DNA from 2 places in the Chitinophaga nivalis genome. Region 2 is predicted to be linked to the other one. Evidence: riboswitches for the same ligand, from Rfam matches in the RefSeq annotation. Region 2 holds a riboswitch; the other holds the start of a gene.
The links. Region 2 has a riboswitch for cobalamin ahead of OL444_RS08680 (DUF1852 domain-containing protein). Riboswitches for the same ligand answer to the same signal wherever they lie in the genome.

Region 1 (6,840 bases), 5.5 Mb from region 2:
AGGTGATGGTATTTTTATGCGTGATATGGCTCCACTCCACACAGTAAATATAAGCCAGTCCGTTGTGGATGACCAGGTTGCTGGCGCCAATCGGGAACTCTTTTTTTACCTTATCTGTTTTAGTATCTACGACATACAGGCGGGAAGGGATGGTGTAGTAGTCGCCCCGGGAGGTAACATACAAATCTCCTTCCTCATCTACCGCCAGGCGATGCAGGTTGATCGCTACATCAATACGTTTCAGTTCCTGTCGCGTGTCGAGGTTGATCACCGAAACGGTGCGTTCATAGTTAGGCGGACTATACCCACCGGAGTTGGCCACATATAATCTGTTGCCGATAATCGCCATCTGTTCCGGATTGCGGCCGGTAGGAATGCGGCCGGTTTCGTTGAGTGTGGCGGTATCAATAATGGCTACGTAACCTTCATTGGAAGTAACGTAGGCATTGTCTTTATAAAATACCACATACCGGCTCTGGCGGATAGGAATCTGTTTCAGTACCCGCGTAGTGGCGGCATCCATCACTTCTACCTTATTGGAGTTGTTGATGACTGCATATAGTTTGCTGCCGTATATGCGAAGATCGTTGCCGACATCTCCCAAACCCTTTACGATAGTGGTATTTTTAGCTTCGTACATTTTGCGGATATACCGGCCATTGATGAGATCCACATAGTCCAGTGAGGATTTATTCATGTTCATGTTGCCTTCATTGAGCAGATAAAATCCTTTCACCGTGGTTTTTCCATCGGTATTCCGGGAGAAGCCCGGAATATCTTTGTAGGCGATGGTTGGCCTTGGCATATCCTTTCTGCAGCCGGCAGATAGTATGATGAGTAAGCAGCAGACCAGTAATCTTTGCATATGCATGATATTAAAAATGAACACTGAGCGTTACCCTGTAATTGCGTCCCGGCATGGGGAAGTTGGCAATTACATCGTATTGCTGGTTCAGCAGGTTATTTAATTCTCCTGTCAGTTTATATTGATACGCACCTTGCTGCAGTGACCAGGAAGCAGATATATCGCTGGTATACCAGGGCTGTACGTAATTATCTTCATTATTGCCTATCTGATTATACCGTTCGCCGGTATAGATAAAACTGTAGTTGAGGGTGAGTGCTTTCCAGTCGATGCCGGCGAGGAAAGTTCCGCTATGCCAGGGTGTGTAGGGAATCTGTGCACCATAGTTAAAGGCATTTTTACCGGTGGTTCTGTCCCGTGCATCCTGGTAGGTATACGTGAGTGCCAGGTTCAGCATCACGTCACGTATGGGCATCCAGGCACTGTTGATGTTCACATCGGTACCTTTGATGATGACCTGTCCGAGGTTCATCATCGACCATCCGAAGAGGTTGGCAGCAGGTACCGCCACAATTTTATCCGTTGCTTTTATATAGTAGGCATCTGCCTGTATGGACAGGTATTGCCAGCTGCCACGGAATGCTTTGGTATAGGTGAACCCGGCGTCATAGTGTTTTACATATTCCGGGCGCAGGTTGTTGTTGCCGATGTAGGTATAATACAGGTCGTTAAAGGTAGGCATCCGGAATATATTCTTATAGAACGCCCGCAGCCAAAGATTCTGGTGCGCCAATGGCTGCCAGGCAACCGAAATGGCAGGCGTATATTCTCTTTTATTGCCGGCGCCTTCGTAGGCTTTCACCGATTCATTCACGAGAGTAGCCAGGAGGTTTCCCTGCATTTCAAAACGTTTGAAGTGCCATCTGCTGGCGAGCGATACGAGCCCGGTATAGCGGGAGGGATAAGGAAACCGTTGGATGTTGGCGTTCAGGGTATTGACGATGACATCACCGGAGAGGGAGGCTTCCCACCACGGTGTAAAGGTATATTTGTTGGCGAGGGAGGCGTATACTTCCTGCTGCAGATAACGGTTCTGGAGAAACCCTGCTTCGTTCAGGTACTCCGGATCAGTATATACATTGTAGAAGTTGCTATACTTCACATTCGCCATAATGCTGTATTTGCGGCTTATTTTTTTACTCCAGGTACCCTGTGCGAACATGTCCTGGTCTTTCAGGTGCTGCCCATAGGTATAGTGGCCGGCTACTGTAGCGCCGGGCAAGCCGCGGGCGGAGCTATAGTAATAGTATTTCAGGTTCCAGGTGCTGCTATCGCGTAATACCCCATTGAGGGCGGCTTCTGCACGGAAGGCGTTGACGTTGCCGTTCTGGCGTACCAGGAGCGAGTCGTAGTCCGGACCGATGAGATGAAATTTATAGCGTCCATTGGCGTTGATCCATTCCGTACTAACGGTGGCGGTTATACGTTTATTGATCTTTTGCTGCCACAGAATGGCGGGATTGATCAGGCCGGAAGAACCGGTTTTAACGCTTACCTTACCGTGTATGGTTTCTCCTTCGTTAAACACAGGTATTTTGGATTGCAGAAAGAGTACGTTACCGGCGGAGAAGGCGCGGGCCGGCTGGAAGATGTTGTTTTTTTGTCCGTTGTATAAAGATATTTCCGCTATATTATCGAGTGAAAATTTGCTGAGGTCTACCTGTCCGTTCTGTACATTGCCGATCATCATGCCATCATAGAATACGGTAGTATGGTGACTGCCCATACTGCGCACGTTGATGGTTTTTAGCCCGCCAACGCCACCATAGTCTTTTAGCTGCACGCCGGAAAAATAACGGATAGCATCGCCTACGGAAAGGCTGTTGAGCCGTTCCAGTTTTTTGCCGGTAAGCGTTTGTACCGGCGTAACCGGGTTAATGTATGCCGGTATTCGTTTGGCGTCTACACGTACTTCCCGTAACGTGTCTTTGGTTGTTGTCTGCGCAACGGCGTTCCCGGCAATAAGCAAATATATACCTGAAGCCACAGGCAGAAATCTAAGTAAACACATGATGGATTATACTTCCAAAGCGCTTGGGGAGTGCGAATAATACAAGAAGAGAGATATGTCTTATAAAGACTTACATCCCCGGCCTTTCACCCGAAAGCGCTGATGAATAAATACAATTGGCAGGTCTTCTGGCTCTCCTGCTTTTCCGGTAGGCCTTCCCATGTAACGGACACACAGTGGCATAGTAGAATTCCGGAAAAACACTTCTTCGCACAGGTGGAAGAAGGCAGGATCACAGCTACGGGGATAGCTCCGGTTTTACACCGGATTCCCTTTTAATATATCTGCGGGGCAGACATAACCATTTGTGGCTGCAAACCTACGCTTTGTCAGGGGAATATCCAAAAGAGAAGGGGAAGCGGCATGATTCCTGAAAACTAATCCCTGGAGTCTTTTTACAGCCTGTTAATGGAATGTACTGTTAATACAGCTGGCGTTGGTTGTTGCCGCTGTCTGAGGAGGAACCGGACCGGGTATATGGTCTGAAAACGGGTATAAAATTCCCCGTTCCTGCTTAATCATAGAGGAATAGCCGCTACAAAGTATTTGAAATGATTATTCCAAGCATAAGAACTTAATTCGATGAACCTCCCATATAAAGTTCCCGAACCGTCACACTGGTTGCACTGCGATGATGAAACTTTTGTCTTACCGGATGGTACCGGAGAAAAATTCTATAGAGACTTGCTCATGGAGTCTCCCGTGGCGATGGCAATATACACTGGTCCTGAAATGTGTGTCCGGCTGGTCAATGAGGCGATGCTGGATATCTGGGATAAAAATAACGGTGTGATCGGTAAACCCTTGCTGGAAGCGGTACCGGAACTGAGCGGTCAGGTGTTCAGCACCTTGCTCGATGGTGTATTTACTACGGGGATACCTTACATAGGAACAGAAGACCCCGTGCGTATCCGGCGGAAAGGTCAGCCGGATATCCGCTATTATAAACTTATTTATAAACCGTTATATAACGAAAGCAAATTACTGTATGGGGTGATGAGTACAGCTGTCAATGTTACCGACCTGGTACTGGCCCGGGAGGAACTGCGGGAAACAGAAAAGCTGTACCGCAATGCGGTAGATGTGGCAGAACTAGGTACCTGGAGCAAGAACCTCCGGACCGGATTCGTTACATATTCTCCCCTGATCAGTGAATGGTATGGACTACCAGCAGAAGCCTGCAGTATGGCCGTATTCCATGGTTGCATACACGAAGCCGATCAGCAACGGGTGGCCGCCCTGCGGCAGCAGGCCATTGATACCAGCGGGTTGTATGACTGTACTTTTCGGGTGGTGAATAAAACACTGCAGAAAGAACATATCCTGCATGCAAAGGGCATGGTGATTACAGGAAAAGACGGACAGCCGGAATCTATTATGGGGATGGCACGGGATATCACACTGGACCGGATGACATCCATGCAGCTGGAAGAGCTGGTACAAACCCGTACCCAGGCATTGGCTGCTGCCAACAAAAGCCTGCGTCAGATCAATGACAACCTGCAGCAGTTTGCTTATATCGCCAGTCATGATTTGCAGGAGCCATTGCGGAAAATTATCACCTTCTCCGGTATTTTGCAGAAAACACAGGCACATCAGGATACATCCGGCCAGTTATATCTCGGCAAAATATCTGGTGCCGCGCAGCGCATGTCTCATCTCATCAGCGATCTGCTGGATTACTCGCGGGTGGAAAACAGTAAAGCGGTATTTATGCCCACCAGACTGCAAGACATTCTGCAGAATATTTATATTGATTTTGAAGTATTGATTCATCAGCAGCATGCCGTAATAGAGACGGCGCCATTACCGGAAATTGCCGCCTTACCGCTGCAGATGAATCAGTTGTTTTATAACCTCATCGGCAATGCATTGAAATTTACCCGGAAAGGCATTCCGCCTGAAATAAAATTAACGGCGGCGATGCTCACACCAGAAGAAGTACAAGAGTATTCCCTGCCTTATAGTACCCAACCTTATACACACATCGTTATACAGGATAATGGAGTAGGATTTGATCCGCAGTTCGCAGAAGAGATTTTTCTTATTTTTCACCGCTTGCACAATTATCAGGAGTATGAAGGTACCGGCATCGGATTGGCATTATGCCGGAAGATTGTAGAAAACCACGGTGGCCGCATCTATGCGACCAGTAATAAGGAAGAAGGCGCGGCTTTTCATATTCTGTTGCCGCTGTCAAGACCCTGAGGAATATTACTATAAATAGTGCGGATATAAAATTGCTTTTTTATTGATAGGGTGCGTAATTTTATACTTTCCGGACGATATCATCCGGGTGTCATATAGGAATGTATTTTTAGTCACCATTTTAATAACTGTCAGCATTGAGCAAGGGGAAATCAGCGTGGGTAAATGACTTAAAGGTGTACCTTTCTACGCATAAATGGATGGCGGCCGCGATCTGTTTTGTTACATTATTACGACTTTCTTTTATTGGTATAATGGGTCCTATGCCGCAGGATGCCTACTACTATTTTTACGGACAACATTTAGCCTGGTCCTACTTCGATCATCCGCCGGCGATAGCCTGGATACTCCGTGCCTTTACCGATCTTTTCGGACGACATGTTTTTGTGATCAAGCTGGCAGATTCCCTGATTACTGCCGGTACGTTGCTGGCGTTTTACCGGCTGGCCGGATGTTTTCTGTCTGTACACCGCGCGCGTAATGCGATGTTGCTGTTGTATGCCACATTGATGATTACCATGGTGTCGCTGATATCTACCCCTGATGTACCGTTGTTGTTATGCTGGAGCCTATCCCTGATTGCATTATACCGGGCCATCTTTGAAGGAAGGAAATGGTATTGGATATGGACGGGCATTGCGATGGGACTTGCATTCGACAGTAAGTATACCGCCGTGTTTTTGCCGGCAGGAACGGTATTGTTTTTATTGTTGTCTGCCAGGTATCGCAGGTATTTGTGGTCGCCGTGGTTTGCTGCCAGCATCCTGTTTTTCGGCATCACTATTTTGCCTGTGGTCTACTGGAATGTAGATAACCAGTTCGCCTCTTTTCGTTTTCAATCTTCCGGAAGAGTGGATGGCGCTGAATTCCGGCCGCTGGATTTTTTCGGTGTGATCGGACATCAGGCAGCAGCATTGATACCGGTGTTGTTAGGTGCGTTGTTGTATTATCTATATAAGTGTATCCGCCGGTACCGCCGGCGTATTGCGGGTATTCCGGAACCGCAGTTGTTTCTGCTGGTTTTCTTTGTACCCATATTTACAGGATTTTTTGTGTTGTCTCCTGTGTATTGGGTGAAGATAAACTGGATGATGCCAGCTTATATTACCGGTATCATCTGGGTGAGTAGCTGGCTGCGCGACAAATTTATTCGCTGGCAATGGATCGGTACCGTAATCATACATGCTGCCCTCGCCATAGAAGTGATTTTTTATCCGGTACCTATTCATTCGGATGATACCATGATCGGATGGGATGGATTGGGCCGTCAGGCAAAAGTATTGCGCACGCAATATCCTGATGATTTTATTTTTTCTGCAGATGATTATAAAACGAGTGCGATGCTGCATCTCTATCTCGGAGAGATGGTGTATTCCCGTAACATTATCGGGCAGCGCGCCTTACAGTTTGATTTCATTGGTACCAATCTGCAAACCCTGAAAGGTAGTAATGCCATCTTCATTAATTCTTTAACGGATGTAACAGATGATACGGATGAACAGGCGGATATTACCGCGTTGCAACCCTACTTCAGCAGTATACAACCGTTGCCGCCTATTATCGTTACCATGCAGGGACGGGTGGTACGGAAGTTTCTGGTATTCCGCTGTATGAATTATCATCCCGGTATACAGCCATAAAAAAGCCGTACACATTTTTTACGGATATACTCCTGAAAAATGTGTACGGCGGTATGCTTTAAACGGATGGCGTTTAGCTGGCTTTCACAGCTAACGGATCATCCGGGGTAGTGGCT
Region 2 (6,840 bases):
GGCAACAATATGATGCCTGTAATGGTACTGTGCTGAAAGAGCACTTTTGACATGACGGTTCCGTGTACCAATGACTTTTTAGATCCACAAAATAAGACAGTAATACGATCTTCATCTGAAAAGCCAAACAATCGGCAGAGTAGTCCAACACAAAAGAACACAGCAAAAAATAAGGCCATCATCCCTGCGGCGAGTCCGGCAAGCTCAAGGGCGGTGAAGCCTTCAAAAAGATGCTGGGAGAATGACTTACAAAACGACGTGTAAATGATGGTGAGAATGATTGCCTGATCGAAATACTTGAGCTGTTTCTTATATTTTTCAGCAATGGCGCCAAAACGGGAGTTGAGGCTGATGCCGATGATGACAGGCAACAAGACTTGAAGCATCAACTTTATGACGATATCAGTGACATCAAAATGACCTGTTGCAGAAGCGATAAATAGTCCAACCCAGAGCGGCGTAACCACTACTCCGATCAAACTGGAAATGCTAGCATTGAAAATGGCAGCGGGAATGTTGCCCTTGGCGATGGAAATCATGACCACGGAAGAAGAGACTGTGGAAGGTAAAGCCGCCAGAAAAAATATACCCAACCAAAGCAACTCTAAGTCGGTGTTGACGAACAGGGGGCGAGATACCAAAACAATGAGCGGAAAAAACAAAAAAGTTGTTAATTGGACGATAATGTGCATTTTCCAGTTGGCAAGCCCGGCTTTTAGTTTCTCAACGCTCAGCCGCAAGCCATAGAAAAAGAAAATCAACGACACGCCTGCATTGGCAATCTCCTCTAGCGAAACAGGCTCTTTGATCATGCCTGGTTGAGGCAAAAAATAGGCCAGCATAATCATGGTACCTATCATTAACAGGAAACCATCGAAACCTGCTTTCTTTAATACTGCTAATAACTTATTCAAAGTGCTGCTACTATAATTTTCCGGTGATCCAAAATTATTTATCAATTATAACTAAATCGCAAATTCTTTGCGTACAATTTCAGCTCCTGCGCTTAAAGCAATTAACTTACCTCTTGCCACGTTTCGGGACAAAGGAGCCATACCACAGTTTGTAGAAGGGTAAAGATTTTCAATATCTACAAACTCAAGCGCTTTACGTAGCGTATTAGCTACTTCTTCAGGTGTTTCAATAGTATTGGTGGCCACATCAATTGCACCAACCATTATTTTTTTGCCTCGAACAAGTTCAATTAAATTTAAAGGCACATTTGAGTTGTGGCATTCTAATGACACCACGTCAATTTTAGATTTTTGAATTTTAGGGAAAATTTCTTCGTATTGACGCCATTCTGAACCTAATGTTTTTTTCCAATCGTTATTGGCTTGTATTCCATAACCATAGCAAATATGCACTGCAGTTTCGCAGTGTAAACCTTCAATGGCTCTTTCTAATGCTGCCATTCCCCAATCGTTCACTTCATCAAAGAACACATTAAATGCAGGTTCATCAAACTGGATAATATCTACCCCTGCATCCTGCAGCTCTCTTGCTTCTTCATTGAGTGCTTTCGCAAATTCCCACGCTAATTTTTCCCGGCTTTTGTAATGGTCATCATATAAGGTATCTACCATTGTAAGCGGTCCCGGTAATGCCCATTTTATAGGCTTATTAGTCTGTCTACGTAAAAATTTAGCATCTTCAACAAAAACTGCTTTTTGACGTGCAACATCACCTACAACCACTGGAACACTCGCATCATAACGGTTACGAATTCTCACAGTTTTGCGATTTTCAAAATCTACACCACTTAAATGCTCGATAAAAGTGGTTACGAAATGTTGGCGTGTTTGCTCACCATCACAAATGATATCTAACCCAGCCAATTGTTGTTCCTGCAAAGAAATGCGCAAAGCATCTTGTTTCCCTTCCAATAACTGATCTCCTTCTAATTTCCAGGGCGACCAAAGTTTCTCAGGTGGTGCAAGCCAGGCTGGTTTAGGTAAACTTCCTACAATTGAGGTTGGTAATAGTTTTTCCATTGTTGTTTCTTATTTTCTTTGATTTATTAATTAGCGAATTTAGCAGCCCACTGCTCAAGAATATCCTGGTAAGGTTTAATGAAATGCTCTTCAGCATATTTACCCTGTTCAACAGCCAGTCGGCTGCGCTCTTCACGGTCATAAACCACGCGGGTCAGTGAATAATCTTCGTGTTTAAGACTAGGTTGATAAATTTTCCCAGCCCCTGAATTTGCATTGTAAATTTCAGGGCGATAAATCTTCTGGAAAGTCTCCATCGTACTGATTGAGCTGATTAGTCCAATATCAGTATAATCAGCAAGCAGATCTCCGGAATGATAAAAAGCCATCGGTGCCACACTGTTCGGAGGCATGAAAAAACGAACTTTTAAGCCCATTTTAGAGAAATATTCATCAGTGATAGAATACTGATCCTGCAGATACTCAAAACCCAGAACCTGATGCTGATACTCAGTGCGGGTATACGTTTTGTTGCCCGATACACTTAGACAAATGATCGGAGACATTTTAAAGTGCTCTTTATAAGTGGCTGAACTCACAAAGCACTTGTAAAGTTTTCCGTGCAAATCACCAAAATTTTCAGGAATACAAAAATTAGATTTATTTTTATTGTGCTCGATCAATAAAATACTGAAATCATAATCACGAACATAAGAGGAAAAATTATTTCCGGCAATACCTTCGATACGCTGGCTAGTCTTACGGTCAAAAATATTCGTTTTTAAAACTTCAATCAACGGCAGATTGTTAATACCATTCTTATCACCAATACTCATCGTTACTGTGATGATTTCAAGTTCTACAAGGTAACGATCACCTTTAGGATTATCCAAATGAGCCAATGCATTGAATCGATTGTTAATCATATTTAAGGCATTACGTAAGTTTTGTTGGCGATTAGCTCCTCTGGCCAAGTTTGCAAAATTGGTTGTCAGACGCGTTTGACTTGAGGGGTGATAGTTTTCATCTAAACATGTACTCTTCAGCGTGAACACAAAATTATCCTTGATGGTATTCTGAATATTTTCCCTGTATTTTTGTTCGTTTACTTTCGAACTTTCTGATATGATCGCTTCCATTAGTTGTTGCAATTATTTTATTTTCAAAAAACAATTATTCTATAGCTAACTTAATTATCAATTAAACGCTGCGACCACTAAAGAAAGGACCTAAGGAAGAGATATGTACATGAAGAGGCGTGATCAAGCCTTGATGGGCTTAAAACTTGTACAATCTGACCAATGACCTCTTTACGCGGAAGCATCGACCAATACAGCAAAGGCAGGTATCCTGACTTGTAACAGCTTTTACCAGCCTTCCCGCTTTCGCAGTGACCACTATTGTAAAGCCCTGTTGTGTTACTTACAGTTGCGCGACAGCTCGTGATTTGCACACGATTCCCTTTTAATTCACCGCTAAGTAAAACCTTTCCTGATTGTTGAAATATGAAAAGAACAGAAGTATTAAATTGCTGTCAAAGTTATGTTTTTGACCATAAAAACTTATTAAATACCAAGAATTAAGTAAAAAATGCCGTATTTGAAACTACTTTTAGCTATTTATGCTGTAATTTTTTTATTTTTATGGCCATTAAAGTTATTTATGCTATGGACCAACTAGATGAGATCGATCTGAAACTATTAAAGCTATTGACGAATGATTCGAGCCGGACGATTAAAGAGCTGGCCGAGGAAGTTAATCTGTCATCCTCGCCTGTCGTTGCACGGGTCAAACGACTGGAAAACAATGGCTACATCAAAAAATATATTGCACTGCTCAACCCGGAAAAATTCAACCAGGGATTTATTGTATTTTGCAATATCAAGCTAAAACAACATGACCGGGAAATCGGACATAGTTTTGTGGCGGATATTCTCAAGATTGACGAGGTAGTTGAATGCTATAATATCTCTGGAGATTATGATTTTTTTCTAAAAGTGTTTGCCCGTGACATGAAGCATTACCAGGATTTCGTATTTAATAAACTAGGTTCAGTAAAAAGTATTGGCAGCGCGCACAGTACCTTCGTTATGTCGGAGATCAAGAATTCGCATAATTTCTGCTTTTAATAGTGACAGAAGTTTGGGTTAATGGGTACAATAAATTTTGAAAATTTAAGATTTATTTATTATTGGATGCAAGTGTATGAGTGCAGTGGTAACCAAATTATTTATTCTCAAAGCGCAATTAAAAGTTTTAGGGTTGAAGATGTTTGTAAAAATGCTTAGCTGAATGTCGTTGATCTATAAGATGTCGATGTCCTTTACAAAAATCCTCAATTTTAGATAGATCATCTATCAGAAGGTTCGAAAGTTGTCCCTCGTAGTCCGCAAAAAACTTCCTTTGATTTTTGATTCCTTACCCCATTAAATTAATTGAAGGAGTGAAAACAACCAAAACATTAGAGGATAACACAAGTATTAGTGACGATATTTTCTCAATGCTTGCACCGTTTGATAAATACCCTATGCGATAAATATCCTTCTCAGGAAATCAACAATATATTAACAAAGAGGCTCCTCAACGTTTAAGAAATCCCCATATGTGTAGTGGTCAAAATTCAAAAAAACATTCACCAATAGACGATAGGTTATCTAAGAAGCAATCATGTTTCACTTGATAATTTTAAATTGAAATTATTGTCAGGATTGGGATCACTCCCCCGAGAGAGCTTACTGGTTATGATTGTATTTATTTCACTCCTGCAAAATCCTTTCTCCAATTTTTCTATATCCGTTACAATAAATTTATATCAAGCTTCGCAGATGGGTTTCAACCTACCGAACCAGAGAACTGGTGCGGTAGCATCCAGATTCGATGGCCCTGGCAATTTCCATATGGCAGCTTCAATATGCTTCTCATAATATCAATTCAAAAAGGTATGTTTTGCGATATAAGTATAGTGAGCAGTTGATCATAATCGCTTAGTGTTTCCCTTTTTTGAGGTCATTAAATGCACAAACTCCGCAACCATTTACATCCGTCGCAAGAATGTATCCTTAGGGGGCAGATTGTCTGGGATTGAGCAACCGCACCAGTATCAGCCCTTTAAAACAACGCAAGAAAATACCCGGGCCAATAACAAAACACTTTGCGACCAGGAGCGACATGCTTACAACGCAAATACCATAGACAAATTCAAATCATATCAACAAGATAATAATAAGGAATGCTTACATTCTGTATTAGAATTTTTTTTGAAATTTTTTCTCATTCATGAACAAAATCAAATTAAGCGCTGTTATCTATTAGCGTAAAAACTTACGATCTCAAATAACCAGTTCCTAACCTCATTCCCAACCCTCAAATACCATAACATCAATGCACCATTTAAAAGGACACTAACTGACCAATATTATCCCATTCCGGGTGTTATCTACTCACATTTGACTTCTCTTTCCGGAGATGATCAGCATTCTTTTCTGATATACATATATATAATCAATGGCGGATACCGAAAAGCCAGAACAGAGTAGGTAAAACTTTAACATCACCTCATATGTCAAACACAGCGCAAGCTCCCGAGCATTCAAGAACTGCTCAAAGATCGGTAGTTAACAACATCAGTGTATTAACAATCGTTGACGTCGAACAAATTAAGTCCCTCAATCCCAATCCAAGTCAGGACCCGGACAAACCACAGCCTATTCATTACAACCAGGGTGTCACCATGAGATGCCCTTATGATCACTTCGTGTCGGAACCTGGCCCGGGGAATATTACCTTCAAGGCAAATTTACAAGATACCGTTTCTTTCAGGGCAACGACTGTTTCCGGTAATTCAGAAAATGCTGTTATTGTCTATAAAATAAAAGGCAACGACTCAGTGAATGTATTTAACCCTTTTCTGACAAATACGATCACCAGGACTGGTTCAGTAGTGCCTTCATCACCCAATAGTGTTCCCCCATTAACTACCCCCCTCACATTTTATTCATTTGATTCCAAGATAAAAAGTAAAGGCACTGAAGTCTTCACCATCTATCTGGCGCTATATGAGCTGGATGCATCCGGGGAGAATCAGGTACTTTATGGCTACTTCTACTGGGATCCAACCATTCAGGTACAATAAGCCGCTGATATCCTTTTACGTATTCAATGTTTTATATACAGCAGTTCTGCATAAACGGAACTGCTGTATAATGTCTGAAACCTGATACAGGCCAGCTACGCTGGTCTCAATTTCTTATAATTCTTCGGCGCAATACTCGTTTCCTTTAAATAGCCCCTTTCAATAAAGGAGCTGTTGCTCCGGGTACTATTCCCGTTTGAGCAAGACAAAATGCAAGCTATCTTTCTTTTCAATGTACCAATGCTTATTCAATTCCAGTGACCAGCCATTCGCTTGTACAATACCATCTTTTACACACAGATTATCCCTTGCCGGCAATGTAATCACTTGCCAGTTCTGCATAAGCATGCCACCATTTTCCACCTTCAGCTTTCCCCAAACATCTTTTATTTCAGCAGTAGGATATACTGTACCCAGTTGTCCCAGGTCGAATAAATTATTAGGGTTAAAGACAATATTCATTTTCTGCAGGTTGATGACCAACACCGGATAGCGCGTAAAAAGACGGGTATAAACAGCTGTTTGCGCTTGTCTGGCTTTCTCTTTTATTTTTTCCGTACGTATGATACGATCTCCTTTATACCGCTTTTCCAGCTTCACCCATTCAGCTGTGATCGTTGTTTTGGGCACGGTCACCTGATAGTATTTTCCAATCAAAGCCGAAAATGAAGCATTGGAATCCACGGCATGTGTCCAGGCGGGTGATTTCTCATAAAGTAAATATCCATAAACAGGGCCGGTAATATAGGGCATAGCCCGGATCAACGAAAGTCG

Region 1: linked by a shared signal. The riboswitch ahead of OL444_RS27885 (TonB-dependent receptor plug domain-containing protein) and the one ahead of OL444_RS08680 (DUF1852 domain-containing protein) in region 2 are both predicted to bind cobalamin.

The regions. Positions count from the first base shown of each region.
Region 1 is NZ_JAPDNR010000001.1:7,652,495-7,659,334, reverse strand. It holds gene OL444_RS27890 (DUF5074 domain-containing protein) at 1-865, opposite strand, end outside; gene OL444_RS27885 (TonB-dependent receptor plug domain-containing protein) at 876-2,852, opposite strand; cobalamin riboswitch at 2,978-3,197, opposite strand; gene OL444_RS27880 (PAS domain-containing sensor histidine kinase) at 3,459-5,084, shown strand; gene OL444_RS27875 (glycosyltransferase family 39 protein) at 5,348-6,724, shown strand; gene OL444_RS27870 (MFS transporter) at 6,798-6,840, opposite strand, start outside.
Region 2 is NZ_JAPDNR010000001.1:2,107,165-2,114,004, reverse strand. It holds gene OL444_RS08690 (bile acid:sodium symporter family protein) at 1-914, opposite strand, end outside; gene OL444_RS08685 (methionine synthase) at 966-1,994, opposite strand; gene OL444_RS08680 (DUF1852 domain-containing protein) at 2,021-3,073, opposite strand; cobalamin riboswitch at 3,258-3,439, opposite strand; gene OL444_RS08675 (Lrp/AsnC family transcriptional regulator) at 3,578-4,063, shown strand; gene OL444_RS08670 (inclusion body family protein) at 5,494-6,066, shown strand; gene OL444_RS08665 (hypothetical protein) at 6,253-6,840, opposite strand, start outside.